Regions from separate parts of the Paenibacillus sp. Soil724D2 genome, predicted to be linked through region 3. Evidence: riboswitches for the same ligand, from Rfam matches in the RefSeq annotation. Region 3 holds a riboswitch; each other region holds the start of a gene.
What was found. A riboswitch is a leader RNA that binds a small molecule or an ion and turns the genes downstream of it on or off. The one in region 3 is predicted to bind cyclic di-GMP.
Positions count from the first base shown of each region.

Region 1 (4,218 bases), on a different contig from region 3:
TTTTTGGATGAAAAGCAAGAATATGTAGCACTAGCAAGGCAAATGATTGATCCATTTATTGAGGCCTATCGAGCCAGGTTAAGAACTCCAATTAATTCAGTTTCGTGACTGTTATAAAAACACTAATTCCCTAGAATATGTTCATCTACTGGTATGAAATCAGGGATTAGGACCGATATTTACAAGGAAGCGACTCTAGAAGGGTAATCAGTGAGCAAGTTAACTGGTGGGACATGCAAAATTGAAATCGATGCACGAAGCGGATTGTAACTGCCTCTATGAAATTCTCATTTTTGACTCGCATGCGATATAATACGAGATCCTGCCAATGACTATAGAGTTTGCGATGCAGAATCGTGAAATCGGAAAAGATGCCGCGTTGAAATGGATTGAAAAAATAAGAAAGTCTGGCATGGATACTTTGCCTATTCGCCATTATATTTATTCATTGGATTTATACTCGCTGCTTTATATGACCCAAACTATTGTTAATTCGAGGAAATTGAAGATGTTATTATGAGATCTAAAATGATTATGAATTATTAATAAAATTGAATATTAACTAAATCTTTAGAGGAGAACTCAATGAAAGAATGGCTTATTAGACTTGAAGAAACAATAGAACGTATTTCTGAAAATGCAAGATCTGCTATACATGAAAAATTAACTAGAATAATAAGTGAATACATTTTTGTTTTTGGGAAATTGATAACTAAAATAATTAATGTACTTATCACGATTCTTATTACGGTCGGACGTATGTTACTTAATGGATTTGTACTATTTCTAGGTGTAATTATAGGTATCATATTTATTATTGTATCGAGTAGCGATAGATTTAATGCAGAAAATATAATAACATACATATTTCTGTTAATAATATCATTTTGCTTCCTTGGTCTGAAACAAGAGAGAATTAATAAATCAGTCGCTCTATCTTCAATAGTAAATTTTTTCTGCGTGCCTTTTGTTGCTACCTTTTTTTTAGTATATTTTATCGATACTAGTTCAGTAGCTGGTAAATGGTTCTTTATTATAGCTATAATTTTATCATTTTTTATATTTTCCTTACCATTTGTTATTCGTGTAAAAAAAGATAAAACAATACTGAATACATATAAGGTTGCGCTCGATTTTAATGAATCAATTTTTTGGATAGTTCTTACTTTATTAACTATGGATTATTTGAAAATAATTAATTTGTTTCCTGTTGACTCATCTAATGGGAAAGATATAGTTGAAAAGTTAAAAGTTGCACTATTCCCTTTTTTAATGCAACCAAGATTACTCAAAGCATATATTAATTATAAATTATTAAAACTTTAGCCCGCTTAATAATTTGATAACTCAATTTTCAGAACTAAGTTCTCCGAACAAACTATGATATAGCAAGGAAGACCATAAATCCATTTTACTGATGCTGTTTCGATGATAATAGAGACCAAGAATTCAGTAATTTTTACCTTACAGGGTATATGTAAGAACAAGCTTTTCTCTAACATATGTCAGTCAAGTTATCGAATTAGGAGTTGTTTGATTGAGAAGTATTTGAATCATATTAATGGTAGCCAAATGTTTACCGTAGGGTATGTGTCCCAGGCCCATTCTTGATTCCGTTGCAAAGGGATTTTACCAGTGTGCTGATTTCGGGGAATAAATAGTGGTTTGGCATCTGAATAGTTTTTTCGTGCAGCGAGGTACTCTTCAATGCCTCGCTGGGCACATCACTGGAAATCCCTCACCTTATTTGTCTTCTTCTCCCGTATACAAATCAGCGCCCCGATAGTTCATCTTTTTCAACGACATCACTTCCCCTTAAGTTCAGCATGTCACTATTCCGTAGTCTTGAATTAATGCCAACAGTGAATAAATAATAGACCCGTAGGTTTGCTGCATTTAAAAAGGTCTTCACTGAATTGATTTTTTTGTCACGAATCGCTATACGAACGCCACTTATGGAAGCCCTTCCACATTATCAATAATAAATTCAGCATTTCAGAAGAAAGTTTATGAAGGAAATTATTGATAGATTTTAGCTCCAATTATACAAAATGCAATTATGTATGATTACTTCAAAATTTCATTTGCTATTGCGTATGTAAATGCTATTACTAGGTACAAGAAGCACAGCATTCAAGCTTCTTAAGGTGTGTAAATCATTGGTAGCATATCTTCAGTTTCGTTCGTCAAAACTCCGCCTCCCACTTGGGGAACCATGCCGAAAGTTGTAATATTTAGTTGACTGGTTAAGTCTTTAGACCTATACTGTAAATAACTAGGAGCTTCTAATAACTACTAGACAATAGCAAGCTTATTGAAAAGTAAGGACGCAAAGCTTCGGGCCTAAGGATGAGCTACTCTATGGTGGCCGAGTTGCCTAAAGTGGTGTGTCCAAATTAACTCATCACACTTGCGTGTGATGTTTTTTTCGAATTTCAAGAATAAACCGAAAATTATTAATTTTCAATCTTAAAGGAGGCTGGAAGTACAATGGAATTTACCAGTCTAGACTATGAACTGGAATCGATGGTTTCTAAGATTAATTTGGATAAACATCCCATTCTCAAAGAAAATTATTCAATTCGATATTCATATGTCGTATTTATCTATATTGCTTTGAAATCAAGTAAAAGAAACAATGAGCAGATTTTAGATATTATGAATTCTTATAAGACTGCTTTTCATATCACAGAACATGACTTTGATAAGTTTATGGACCTTAGTTCTAATAACGAAACTGATTTACTACAAAAGGGAATTAGACTCATAGGTTACGATAAGAACTGGTTACTTAAATGGAAATTTATTGAGGCCAATTACTGCATACTTTTGCTGGCTGAACTATTATTTCTGAATCTCTCTAATTTTGAACAGTTTTACCATAATAAAATAATACAACTTTATTCTGACTTGTTCGAAATTGCACCTTCAACAACTGTTCAAATCAGGCTGATATTACTAAAGATTCTAGCACATGAAAATGTGAATAGTTTGTTGGAAAATAAAAAGTTATCTTGCTTGTCCTATTTCTATCATATTATACAAGAACATCGAAACTTTGATCTGATCAAACAACCGAGAGTATTAATTATCGCTACAATGAGCTCTGGGAAATCGACCGTATTAAATGCTCTTATCGGTAAACAGATGTTTCCATCTGAAAATAAAGCATGCACATCCAAAATAGTTGAGTTTACCAATAACCCTGTGTTAAGGAAAGAGGTTGGTGTTGCTTCCGGGACCTTATTAGATAGTCGAAGGGATGTAACTTATTCCGATGTTACTGATTGGAACCATAATCCCGATGTGAGTAGGATTCAGTTAGAAGGCAGAGTACATTCGTATTCTGAGCTCAAGGGACATAAGATATCGTTTATGGATACGCCTGGCACTAATAATTCGAGGGATAGGGAGCACGGTGAAATTACGTATAATATATTACAAACAGCAGACATTGATATGATTTTATATGTATTAAACGTAACTAACCTTGCATCTGAGGATGATAGCATTCTATTGAAAAATGTTTTAAAAGTAGCGCTAGATAAGAATATTATCTTTTTGCTGAACAAGGTGGATCAACTGGATTTGGATGCTGATGACGACATGTTTGACTCTTTGAATATTGCAATCAAATACATCACCGATCATGGCGTTAAATCTCCAACTGTAATTCCAATCTCAGCTTATGCAGCAAGCTTGTTTACTTATGCACTGGAAGGAAGAGAGCTTACAAGAAAAGAAACAAGAGATCTTCTCTCCTTTTATAGTTTATTTCAAATTCCTGAATATGATATGAATGTTATCGCAAGAAATCTTAATAGCTCTTTATCCATCTCTGAAGTTAAAATTCAAAGCCACATCGATGTCCAAGTCGGTAATATTGTGCTTAGCTCACAATCCTTACAAAAAGCTCTGAATAAAACTGGTATTGGCTTGTTGGAGCGCTTTTTATTACAGTTAACCAGTTGAGAAATCAAATTACGGAAGGTGACATAAATGACAGAAGTATTTTTAAGATATAATCCCTATAAAGTGGAAACAAAGATTTTATTTGATGGGGAAAACATCAGCCAAGACAGCAGGCTGGTCAAATTTTATAATGAACGGTTACAGGTTTGGTTGGACCAATTGATTGATATCTTAATTGGCGAGCTTAACGAAACGGAATTTAAAATTGTATTTCAGGGTACATTACCGGACTTCGACGATATAAGA
Region 1 is NZ_LMRY01000005.1:52,086-56,303, reverse strand. Features, by position in the region: gene ASG85_RS07005 (hypothetical protein) at 1-108, shown strand, start outside; gene ASG85_RS07000 (hypothetical protein) at 329-520, shown strand; gene ASG85_RS06995 (hypothetical protein) at 586-1,326, shown strand; cyclic di-GMP riboswitch class I at 2,295-2,381, shown strand; gene ASG85_RS06990 (dynamin family protein) at 2,491-3,972, shown strand; gene ASG85_RS06985 (dynamin family protein) at 4,000-4,218, shown strand, end outside.
Region 1: another riboswitch for cyclic di-GMP. It lies ahead of ASG85_RS06990 (dynamin family protein); the one in region 3 lies ahead of ASG85_RS36745 (putative motility protein).

Region 2 (4,218 bases), on a different contig from region 3:
GTTGCTCGTACCTCCTTTCACGAAATTTCCTTCGTAATATTTGGCACCTGATGAATAATATTGAGTTCCCTTCCCGTTAAGCATTCCGTCAGCATATTGTCCCTCTTCATAGAGATAAACCTTGTCTTCAGATTTTTCATAAGTCTTACCGTATCCATTAGGGATGTTCTTAACCCAATTGCCTTCGTATCGAAGAATTCCATTTATAAAATACTTGCCATAACCGTCATACAAATTGTCTTTAAACTCGCCATCGTAGACAAGCTTATCTACGATGTAAAACTTACCTTTCCCTTGAAAAACCCCTAATTTAGTTTCACCTTCGTAAGCTACGAAACTACTATCGTCAATATTGATAACATAGCCTGTCTGACGACCGTCCTCGAACTTCTGCGCAATCGCAATTTCACCTGTTCGGTCGCGACCGTATTGGTTACCTGAAAAATAGATGACGCCTGGTCCAACGACTTCATTATCATGGAACACGGCATCGTACCAAACTGAGCCATTATCGCGGTATAGCTTTCCTTTGCCGTTCATTTGGCCATTCTTGACTTGACCTTCATATAGAAGTGCGCCGTTGTCACCGTACAGCTTTCCTTCAGTTGCAGGATCGTAGATATAAACGGATTTCAGATTAGCATCCCACAGCACCTTGCGCCCCGTTGCTTCGCCAACAAAGCGCAGCGGTACGAAGGTGTAACCCTGATTTAGAAAAGGAGCGGTAGGCATTGAGGTAGTACTGCCATTCACGTTCGCTTCATCCTGTCCTAATATGAGGGAGAGCGACTTACCCTGACTCGTTCCTGTTACACTTTGTTTGGAGTCGTTCCATTCAATGTCTAAACCCAGTTTTTCGAAAATAGGTCTAAATTCAACCGTCGTTGATCCATCCTTCAGTACAGGGGACTGATGGAAGACCACTTCTTCTCCGTCCAAGAAAACACGAATCGGTTTATCTGCATTTAATAGTTCAATTCGCTTCTGTATCCAATAATCACGAACAAACTCATTCGGAACATCGAAGTAAAGCACAGCATAAACACCTGACTGAGAAATGTCCGTAAATAACCGTGTGTTATTCTCCTCTAGCAGAGCGCCCATGTAAGTCCACAAGCCGGAATCTAGTCGATATATCCCCAGTTTGTTCAGACCTCCTGCAGGAACTCTTTCCTTCATATAGGTCATCGAGAGCTTCAAGACGTCATCCCTCGACTCATAGGACACAGCCCACGGGTAGCTGACCATTTTTTGGCCAGGCTTAAGTGCTTTGGTAAGCGCTAAATCTTTATCATCCTTGAAGTCAATTGTGACAGCTTCATAAAAATCAGATTCCGGGTCTTTCGGTGAGTATACGGTTACGCTATCGTCCTGTGTAGACAGTTTTTTAATATTACCCAATTTCCCAATACTTCCCCTGATACCAGTAGGAACACTATAGAAATAAGGAACAGCCGAAACGAGCGTGTCTTCTACCTGACCTTCACCTGTCTTTTCGAGCCGGCGAAGTTGGATGGTTTCGTCCTTCATTCTCAATACAAGCTGGTCGTTATAGATGCCAATGAGGACTTCATTGTCTCCAACAATGCCAGTTTGTCTTGAAGAAAGATCGGCAGCGACAATATGGTTAGCTCCATTTTTGAACTCCGGCCATGCCGCTATACTAGTACCAATGGATACTTGCGAGAAAATATCTCCTAATTCCTTGAAGGTGCTTAGAACCTTTGGTACGGTGTCGATATCCTCGACATTCAGCATCCTTGTCTCATAATCTGGCTTGGAAGTAAATGCATGCATCCAGATAACGTTTTTGCCGTCAAATGCAAATTTCTTATCATTCCTGATATAACCTTCTGTTGGCTTGTACAATGTCCTGGACAATCCATCCATTGCGTTATAGCGTTCTAAGCTCCCCTTATCGCTAATATAGACGACAATACCATTTTCAATTAGAGCCCTTCTGCCTTTTCCGATTTCTGAGGTTACTTTTGTTTCTAAGTTATAAACCCTGAGTATCCCTTCAATCGGTTTGTAGAAAACAACATATTTCCCATCAGTGGCAAATTGATCATAGGAATACGGAGAGATTTCAGTCTTGGTTACTTCACCGGTTAGAAGATTGACAAGCATAACATGCTTTTGGTCCTCCAAATAGACGGCATAGCCTCCTCCTGCAGATAAGTATTGCTTATACTTCTTGGTGTCAGTAAGTTGCTTCAACTCTCCGGTCTCTAAATTGCGGCTGAACACCTGCCACCAACCAGGATTATCTTTGCCTAAGTACACCATCTGATTGCCTGTGATCTTCGCTTCAGACTCAGGTAGCGTGTACTCGGTAAGCTTGTCCGTTGAGGTGAATAACTCCGCGAAGGCGCTTTTTGGCAGCAAGCCTAACGATCCTGCGCCAATGACAACCATCAAGATAAGCACCCATAATTTCATTCTTATAAACCCCACATGCCCTCGCTCCTTCTCAATCTCCATGTTAGATAACACAAAAAAACCAAGCTCAATAGAGCAACCCGGCTATCATCCCATGAGATATGACTCATGGCTTAGACCCGTGGCTTTGCGTCTCCACCTTTCGATGGATTTGCCTTTGTTCATTATTGCTTGGTTATTAGGTATTTTTACTCATTCGTACTAGTTAATTAGAACCAACTGTTTTCCATATTAATCCACGTTTTTTCAAATTTCAACACTTTTCTACAAAAAAGAGGAAATACATGCACAAAGTGTGTGATATCACACAAAAAAGGCCAACCGGATGTCCCGGTTGACCTTTGCCCTGATAAATTTCTGACTTAAATATTCTCTCTATCTAGCAAATAGACTTTCACATTCTTCTTTACACCGAATTCTTGAGCGTCACTCAAATCATTCATAAATACATCAATTCTCGAACCGCGAATAGCCGAACCTATATCCTCCGCTTTACGAATCCCGATGCCGTCAATGAACACCGTAGAACCTAAAGGGATTACTGCAGGATCCACGGCGATCGTGCGTCCTTCTTTGGCTTTAAGACCACTAAATGTGATGCCATACATGGGATGGGATGCCTTTTTACCTGTTGATTCAACGCCAGCCGTATAAGCTGTAAGGGTTGTGTTCAACACTTTTTTGATAATTTTCTTTTGACCATTTGGTAAACCAATCTCGGATTCACTCTTCGGAATCGTTAAACTTTGACCTATCGTTAGCTGGTTCGGATTTGGAATATTGTTTGAATTGATAAGGTCATCTACGGATACGCCAAAATCACGTGCAATTTTGAACAGCGTATCTCCGCGGTCCACTTGGTATTGCGTCCTTGGCTGAACAAGCTCAGCTTGAGCGGCTTCTTCCACAGGAGCTGCATTTCTTGCCATACTATACGTAGGAGGTAATTCCCCCCCATCTTCACTTTCAGGGTACGAATAGGCGGGTTGCACCTGCCACAAACAAAGCAGCAACGGAAGCGTCAAAGTAACATAAAGAATTTTACGAAACATAGTATCTCCTCCTCTTAAAAAATAATAGAGTTATAGCTACTAGATTCGTCCAATTCTATGATTTATATACGTCTCGTATATATTTTTTTCAATTTGATAGACATAATGGACAATTCTTATGAAATCTTATAAACCTAGTAAAAACGGTCTATTGATTTACTATATCACCATTTTCAACGGTAATATTCGTATTCAAAGAGTTGAAGGCGGAGGACAGATCAACAAACATGTGGGGACCAACGCAAACCAAGGCGGACAGAGCGCTAAAAAAAACAAACCATAAAGAAATAAGAATGCTCAGTAGTATACAAAACAAATCTTGGCTTAAACTAACAAACGTGAAAGTAGGAGACTGCCGGTGTGGCAGTCTTTCTTGCTTTTCAACATACAGTAGTTCACAAATATTCCTTGACAGGAATATTCCATCTGGAGTATATTATGTCTATGAATAAGACTTTCAGTGCTCTTGCCGAGCCAAACCGCTTGCACATTGTCGAGCTCTTGCGTGACGGTCCCCTTACCGTCGGGGAAATAGCGGATCGGCTTGAGCTCCAGCAGCCGCAAGTATCCAAGCATCTCCGTGTGCTTAGTGATGCAGAACTTGTCGAGGTACAACCGTCTGCGAATAAAAGAATCTATAAGCTGCAGTTTCAGTCGCTCAAGGAGCTAGATGGATGGCTAGACTCTTTCCGCCGCATGTGGGAAGAGAGATTTGATCGCTTGG
Region 2 is NZ_LMRY01000015.1:3,516-7,733, reverse strand. Features, by position in the region: gene ASG85_RS15975 (stalk domain-containing protein) at 1-2,442, opposite strand, end outside; cyclic di-GMP riboswitch class I at 2,514-2,608, opposite strand; gene ASG85_RS15970 (3D domain-containing protein) at 2,805-3,494, opposite strand; gene ASG85_RS15965 (ArsR/SmtB family transcription factor) at 3,939-4,218, shown strand, end outside.
Region 2: another riboswitch for cyclic di-GMP. It lies ahead of ASG85_RS15975 (stalk domain-containing protein); the one in region 3 lies ahead of ASG85_RS36745 (putative motility protein).

Region 3 (4,218 bases):
AAACGGCGTAATAATGGGAACATAGATCCCATGTAAGTCTTTCTCTCTTAACATTCCAATCATCTCCCAGTCCTCATTCATTTGTATATTCACTTTAGCATGGATCATTGGATCACAGTTAGCTATAATAAATGATAAGACTCATCAAAAATTTTAATAATAAAGCGAGGGGTTCCCATGGATTTAACCTATTTCCGAACCTTTCGGGAGGTTGCACGGAGAAAGAGTTTTACACGAGCTGCTGAAGAATTGGGCTATGCGCAATCGAGTATTACGATGCAAATACAAAAGTTGGAACGAGAATATGGGGTCCCTCTTTTCGAAAGATACGGGCGTCAGCTTCGGTTAACTGCACCCGGTGAAAGCTTGCTAAAGCTAGTCTTGCAAATGCTTGACCTCTATGATCAATCCAAAGAAATGATAACAAGCGAAGTCAGTGGAACACTGACGATAGGTACGATTAACTCACTCGCTGCTTACTATTTACCACCCTATTTACATGTGCTGAAACAACAATTTCCTGGACTGAATATCCAGCTCTTCCCTGATAGTGAAGCTTCCCTTATTACCAAAGTAAGAGATGGGGACTATGACATTGGACTCCTACTAGATCGTTATCCTGCAGATACCACACTTGCTTGTACAAAGGTCAGGGAAGAACCTTTAGTTTTGGTGGCACCGCTTGAGCATCCGCTAACGAAACGAACACAAATACAGCTAACTGATTTTCAGCAAGCCGAATTTATCGTTACAGAAGAGGGCTGCATCTATCGAGGTATGTTTGAAAAGTTACTAAAAGATCATGCTGTCCCGCTTCAAATTGGATTTGAACTCGGTAATTTAGAAACCATAAAACACTGCGTCATGAATGGGCTCGGTATTGCCCTGCTGCCCCAAATTGCTGTACAGAACGAACTGGAACAAGGAAAACTTGCCCATCTTCCTTTTTCACATTCAGACTTGAAATTGGACCTTCAACTGCTGCTGCACCCCAAAAAGTGGATGTCCCAGCCTTTGCAAACATTCATTCGACAACTGACAGAAGGTTAACCTCCTCCAGAAAGAAAAACGGATACTTCGTCCTTTAGAGTCGATCAGCAGCTTTGTGAAGTTAGATGGGCTATACTGGTTACACGCCTAAAGGCTATTTGGCAAAATTATAGTTGTACCTCATTTCGAACCCATTTGTTACGAAACTGCCTTAATAGGACCAAATTGTTGTACGTTATGCAACATCTAAGGGAGATTAGATGGATTTAGGCAGCAATTGTTGCACTCTCTGCAACATCTTTCAACAACGAATAAGCCTTCATTCATCCAGCAACCTCAATCCAGGATATATGACAATTTATCCGGACCTCAATGTAGAGTAAGATTGGTCGAATAAATTGACGATCTCTTTTCTATAACATAGCCATCAGAGTTCTCACATGCTAAGTTACTTTAATTTAGGCCCGTCGCTCTACACTGTAAGTTCTCCCACAGAAGAGAAAAAAACATCACCCAAAACATATTAATTAAATAATGAAAAAAGAAGCTCTCCTTTTCGTAAAGGTAGAGCTTCTTCTGTTATGAACTTATATGCGGATATCGAGATTGCCACCCAAATGCGGTGTCGCTGAAGCGGTAACCAGCTGTTGGGATTTAGCAAAATCCTGTACTAAAGTACTAGATGAAGCTGCTTGCATATCACTTACTTTGCTTAAAAGCTGAAGGCCAACGGCTTGCTTCAAAGCATCTCCACCACTAATCGCAGTTAGAACACTATTGATATTCACGAGCACTCCTCCTCTCATCGTTCGGTAGCTGGCAAGCATACGGTGTAACCGAGTAGCCCCTATAGCTTTGCGTCTGTCGCTTTCGCGTCATTTGCCATTTCGCAGATGTTAGGCAGTACCTATCACTTATCCAGTATAGGATATACTTACATAATTCGTCAATCCTCGCAATTGAGCAAATACAGACCTACACACCAAACGCAGCAGGATTCAATCTCCAAGAACGAAGCAATTCCATGTCCTCTTGTTTGATTTTCCCCTTCTCCAGAGCCACTTCAAGCAGTGTAGAGTAGTTGGAAAGTGTGTACAGTGGCATATCAGCAGCTTGGAATGCATCGGTAGCTTTATCTAGCTGATAGGAGAAAATCGCGAGCACACCCAACGCTACAGCGCCAGCTTCTTTGACAGCAATAGCTGCTTTCAAAGAACTGCCACCCGTAGAGATCAGATCCTCAATCACGATCACCTTTTGACCTGGTTTCACAGTACCTTCAATCAAGTTTTCCTTGCCATGTCCTTTGGCTTTATCACGAATGTAGATCATCGGGAGACCTAGCTTCTGAGCAACCCAAGCGGCATGAGGAATGCCGGCTGTTGCCGTACCAGCAACAACCTCAGCATCCGGGAATTTCTCTTGAATCAAAGCTGCGAAGCCGTCGGCGATCGCTTCGCGTATAGCTGGGTGTGACATCGTCAGACGATTGTCACAATAGATTGGCGACTTCAGGCCAGAAGTCCATGTAAAAGGCTGCTGCGGTCGAAGTGCCACCGCTTCTATATCTAATAATGATGCTGCAATATGCTGCGCGATTGTTTCGAGTTGACTCATATTCCTACCACCGTTCCTTCCGTTGTTAGACCAAGCATGCTAAACGATTGAATCGATAATCGCTTCAATTGCTGCTCTTGGATCCGCTGCGCCTGTGATCGGTCGGCCGATCACGACATAATCCGTCCCCTGCGCGAACGCCTCAGCTGGTGTCATGATGCGCGATTGGTCGCCCACGTCGGCTCCCGCAGGGCGAATGCCTGGCGTCACGGTGACGAACCCGTCACCGCATGCTGCCTTAATCGCGGTCACCTCAAGCGGTGACGCGACGACCCCCTGAAGCCCCGCAGCATGCGCCAAGCGGGCATAACGAATGACGGCCTGCTCAACCGTACCGGTCAGGCCGATCTCGTCGTTCAGCACCTGCCTACTTGTGCTGGTTAATTGCGTCACGCCAATAACGATCGGGCGCGAACCACCTACAGCTAGCCCCTTGTCAACACCCTCCAAGGCGGCTTCCATCATTTGCTTGCCTCCGGCAGCATGGACATTGAACACGTCCACCCCAAGGCGCGTCACGCTTTCCGCGCCGCCTTTGACCGTGTTCGGAATGTCGTGCATCTTCACATCGAGGAACACCTTGTAGCCGCGATCCTTCAGACTCGCGACGAAGCCAGGACCCGCAGCATAGAACAGCTGCATGCCTACCTTCACGTAGCAAGGGATGCCTTCGAGCTGCTTTAGCAGCCCTTCAGCACCTTCTGCGTTCGCATAATCCAAAGCGACCATAATGCGTCCAGTAACATCTGTACGAGTTAGTGTACTCAAGTTCGTCACTCTCCTTAGAGTTTTGCTTTAGCAAAACTGACTTCGTAAGCATAGTCTTAGACATGAATTGGCATTGCACGTGAGGAGAAGTTGATCGCTTCAAGCATATTAACAAGCGCTCTTACTGTATCAAGTGATGTCATACAAACCACACCGTTCTCTACTGCTTCACGACGAATGCGGAAGCCGTCACGCTCTGGCTCTTTACCTTTGGTCAGTGTGTTCACGACGAATTGTGCTTCACCGCTGCGGATAAGATCCAGAATGTTAGGTGAACCCTCGCTCAGCTTATTCACAGTCGTTACCGGAAGACCAGCTTGTTCGATCGCTGCTGCCGTTCCGCCTGTTGCAATGATTTTATATCCAAGTCGATAGAAGCCCTTTAAGATTTCAATCGCTTCTTCTTTATCTTTGTCAGCAACCGTTACTACGACAGATCCTGCTGCAGGAATTTTCATCCCCGCTCCAATTAAGCCTTTATAGAGAGCTTTGGCAAAATTGATATCGCGCCCCATTACCTCGCCCGTCGATTTCATCTCAGGTCCGAGCGTCGTATCTACACGGCGCAGCTTCGCGAAGGAGAACACTGGCACTTTAACTGACACGTACTTGTCTTCCGGCCATAAGCCGCCTTGGTAGCCCATATCAGCCAGTTTTTGTCCCATAATGACGCGTGTAGCCACGTTGGCCATCGGGATGTTCGTTACTTTGCTCAAGAAAGGCACGGTTCTGGAAGAACGCGGGTTGACCTCGATCACATATACTTGATCGTTATGAATAACGAACTGGATGTTGACCAGACCAACTACGTTCAGCTCAAGGCCGATTTTCGTCGTAATGTCG
Region 3 is NZ_LMRY01000001.1:424,617-428,834, forward strand. Features, by position in the region: gene dapA (4-hydroxy-tetrahydrodipicolinate synthase) at 1-54, opposite strand, end outside; gene ASG85_RS02085 (LysR family transcriptional regulator) at 178-1,050, shown strand; gene ASG85_RS36745 (putative motility protein) at 1,578-1,778, opposite strand; cyclic di-GMP riboswitch class I at 1,799-1,884, opposite strand; gene pyrE (orotate phosphoribosyltransferase) at 1,966-2,607, opposite strand; gene pyrF (orotidine-5'-phosphate decarboxylase) at 2,647-3,336, opposite strand; gene carB (carbamoyl-phosphate synthase large subunit) at 3,432-4,218, opposite strand, start outside.

Region 4 (4,218 bases), 330 kb from region 3:
ATGAATATCATAGCTTTAAAGCTGGCTGAAGATCCAGAAGTTCGATTGCCAGTATTGGTTGCTTCGGACGGTTATTTCACGTCCCACCAAAAACGTAGAGTACAAACGTTCGCGCATCGTGAGGATGTGCATGCTTTCGTCGGTGAGAAGCCACAGGGCTTCCCAGATACGCTAGATCGTAATAATCCGATTACCGTAGGTCCTTATATGAATGAGCCGGATTATATTAATAACTGCTACCAGCAGTCCATGGCCATGTATAACGCTGAAGGTGTTTATGACCGTATTCGGCAGGAATATGCTGAGTTGACAGGCCGTGATTATCCGATTCTTGAGCTATATCGGATGGAGGACGCGGAAGTCGCCGTGTTCTTGATGAATTCGGCTTCCGAAATCATCAAAGACGTCGTCGACCAGCTCCGCGAGAAGGGCATAAAGGCCGGATCGATCGCGCCGAATATCATCCGTCCATTCCCAGCAAAGCAGATCGCTGAAGCTTTGCAGCATGTGAAGGCGATCACCGTTGGCGATCGCGCGGATTCCTATGGCGGCCATGGCGGCAATATGGTCAACGAAATTAAAGCGGCGCTGTTCACACACGGGAACAGAGATACGCTTGTCATAAGCCGAATCTACGGCTTAGGTGGCAAGGACTTTTATGCCGAAGACGGGCATAATTTGTTCCAATTTGCCATTGACGCTGTACAAAGCGGCAAGGTTGAGGTTCCCTTCGATTACTATGGCCACACGCCAGGTGATCTTTCAAAAGCGCCGAAGCGGGTGTTGACGCCGATGAAGTATGAGGATTTGAAGACGGGACTCATCACGGTAACACCGGATGAGAACACGGGCAAGCTGAATGTACGTATCCCGCCTTTACGTGCATTGACGAAGAAACCAAAGCGTATTGCGCCGGGGCATGGCGCATGTCCAGGCTGCGGCATTTTCTCTGGCTTGGAGCTGTTTTTCAAGGGGATTGAAGGCGATATTGTCTCGATCTTCCATACAGGCTGTGCCATGGTTGTAACGACAGGTTATCCGTATTCGGCTCACAAAGCGACGTATATTCATAATCTGTTCCAGAACGGCGCAGCGACCCTCTCAGGGGTTGTGGAGATGTTCTGGGAGCGCAAGCGACGTGGCGAGCTCGACCATTTGGGTTTGAAGGACGATTTCACCTTCGTGATGATTACTGGTGACGGCGGGATGGATATTGGCATGGGACCGGCGATCGGAGCGGCTTTGCGCAATCATAAAATGATTATCCTCGAGTACGATAACGAGGGATACATGAATACAGGTGCGCAGTTGTCTTATTCGACGCCAATGGGTCATCGCACATCGACTTCGAACGTTGGGAAGCATCAGGGTGGTAAAGTGTTCCATCACAAGGATACAGCGCAAATTATGGCTGCTACCCATATTCCGTATGTATTTACGGGGTCGGAAGCGTATCCGCAGGATCTTGTAAAGAAAGCCGCGAAAGCACAATGGTACGCCCAAAATGAAGGATTGGTATATGGGAAAATTCTCATTGCCTGTCCACTCAACTGGTTGTCGGATGACCAGGAAGGCTCCAATATCGTCGGAGCTGCGGTAGATTCCTGCTTCTTCCCGCTCTATGAAGTAGAGCACGGAGTTACGTCCATCACGTATAACCCGGAGGATAAGAGCAAGAAGATTCCACTGTCGGATTGGCTCAAGACGATGGGGAAAACGAAGCATATGACGAAGCCTGAATATGAAGGTTCCCTGAAATCGTTCGAGACGGAAGTTGAACGCCGTTGGAATATGTTAAAAGCGAAGCATGAGAATGCTTATTTATAAGTCGTCATCATAAAAATGAAGGCACATTCACCATGATGGTGAACGTGCCTTTTTATCGGAGGAATGAAAGATGCCCTATGTACTGCAGCACAAAACATCGCAACAGATTTTCACATGTACACAAGTCAATCACTACGGTTTAGCCTATTATGGCGTTAAATTTTGGCCGGATTTAGAAGCGGCTGAGCAGCAGTATTCTGCTTTTCTACACAACGTTGGGGGAATGGAGACGGATACTTGGCATGTGACTGAGCTTGAGGAAGGGGAAATGAAGCTCTGCAATGTGAAGTTGAAAAATGACCCTAATTTGCAAGTGTTTTGGCCTCTTACACGAAAACCGGAAGTCCGTAAACCGGAAAAATAAACCATAGCGTCAATAGGTACGCAGCCACTATGATTTCGACAACAAACGCAACCTTTCGCCTATATTCGTGAAGGCCCCCTCAAACTATAATAAGGATGCGAATGAAAAAATTAACATCACAACGGAATGGCAAACCGAGCGAAAGCTTGGGACGCAAAGCTACAGGGGCTCTCGTGCCTAAAGCAGAGTGCTAGCCAGCTGTCGAATGCGATGGGACCCTTCTACAAGAAGAGGATGACCCAGTTGAGGCAAAAGGGTCATCCTTTTTACGATGAAGAGGAAGTGTCAGGTTCAAATTATCCATTTCGTCAGTACGGTTTTACGTAACTCAAATACAGCTAGAGTGATATAAACCTATGGAGGTATGACGATGAGAAAATGGACGATCGTCCTTGGTATGCTAGTTTTAGCGCTTACTTTTGTAGTCCCGGCAGCTATTCAGGCAGATGAGGGGATAACGACGAAGGCCCAAATTGTTTCGGGCGTAAGTTTCAGAGATCAAGCTAGTACTGCAAGTAATGTTATACGGTTATTGAAAACAAACGAAATTGTCACTGTCACCGACTATGTAACGACGAATTGGTATAAAATCAAGGATGCGCAGGGTGTAAGCGGTTATGTTTCGACGAATAGCAAATACATAAAAATAATTAGCAATGCGGAAATCATTTATGGCGTAAACTTTCGCACACTTCCAGCTTCCGATCCCGGCTCTAAGGTTATTCGGATGCTTAGTAAAGGGGAAGACGTCCTCGTTAAAGAAAAAGTCAACGATAGTTGGTACCAAATCCAAGATGCCAATGGAATTAGCGGTTATATAAGCACAAATAGTAAATACATAAGCACTGATTTCTCCGTCATCAAACCCAATCTGCCTCTCGCCGAAGAAATTGAAGCCGTTATTGCAGCTGGCAAAGTTTACTTAGGCACTCCTTATGAATTTGGTTCGGAACGCAACGATACCACGACCTTCGATTGCTCGGATTTCATTCAAACGATGTTCTGGGATGCTCTACGATTATCCGTTCCTAGCGATTCACAAGCACAAGGCAACTATGTTAAATCGTTAGGTCCTGTTAGTAAGGACTGGACAAGTTTGAAACGTGGGGATCTGATGTTCTTCAGCAGCTACAAAGGGAGTAAAGCATCAGATTATGATAATGTGAACGTTCTTACAGAACCGATCACGCATGTTGGACTATATTTAGGAAATGGGAATATGCTGCATACGTATTCGATCGAATCCGGCGGTGTTCGTATGGATACGATCGCTGGAAAGCAATGGGAAAATCGATTTTTGTACGGCGGCCATGTTTTACGATAAGTGATGGTTCGATCAGAGGAACTTTGCCATATACTATAGATAGGGGCGGATGCAGCTTCAGCATCCGCTTCTTCCTCATTCTAAGAAGAAAGGAAGAACCTTATCTTTGAAACCTTTGACGACGACCCATCCACTGGAATTTCGGAACACAACGGAAAGAGGACTAAACCTAGATACCGTACACGAGCGTATTCTCCATTTCATGCGTCACGACCCCGTAGCAACCTACAAATTTATTATTGGTACGGATTGTCAGGTACACCAAGGTCATACGAAATTCATTACTGGTGTAGTTATCCAGCGGTTAGGAAAAGGAGCGTGGGCGTGTTATCGTCAAGTCATCGTTCATCGGGCCCTACATTCGATTAGAGAAAAACTTTCGATGGAAACTGCTCTGAGTGAAGAGATTGCGATGTATTTTGATGAGTCTAAGCGACAGGATATGGAAAACATCATTCTTCCACATCTGTATCAGGGTGCTTCCTTTGATATGTTTATTCATATTGATGCAGGTGACGATGAGAATAAGAACCGGACGGCTAAATTCGTCCAAGAGATGGTAAGGAGAGTGGAATCCGTCGGCATGGTTCCTGTTATTAAACCGGATTGTTATGTAGCTTCGGCTTATGCCAACCGTTTTTCGAAGAAGCCGTATCAGCCAATTTATGAGAATCATGAGGTCATCGATGGCATCCTATAAAAG
Region 4 is NZ_LMRY01000001.1:98,688-102,905, reverse strand. Features, by position in the region: gene ASG85_RS00485 (thiamine pyrophosphate-dependent enzyme) at 1-1,827, shown strand, start outside; gene ASG85_RS00480 (hypothetical protein) at 1,898-2,191, shown strand; cyclic di-GMP riboswitch class I at 2,310-2,397, shown strand; gene ASG85_RS00475 (C40 family peptidase) at 2,562-3,515, shown strand; gene ASG85_RS00470 (ribonuclease H-like YkuK family protein) at 3,622-4,215, shown strand.
Region 4: another riboswitch for cyclic di-GMP. It lies ahead of ASG85_RS00475 (C40 family peptidase); the one in region 3 lies ahead of ASG85_RS36745 (putative motility protein).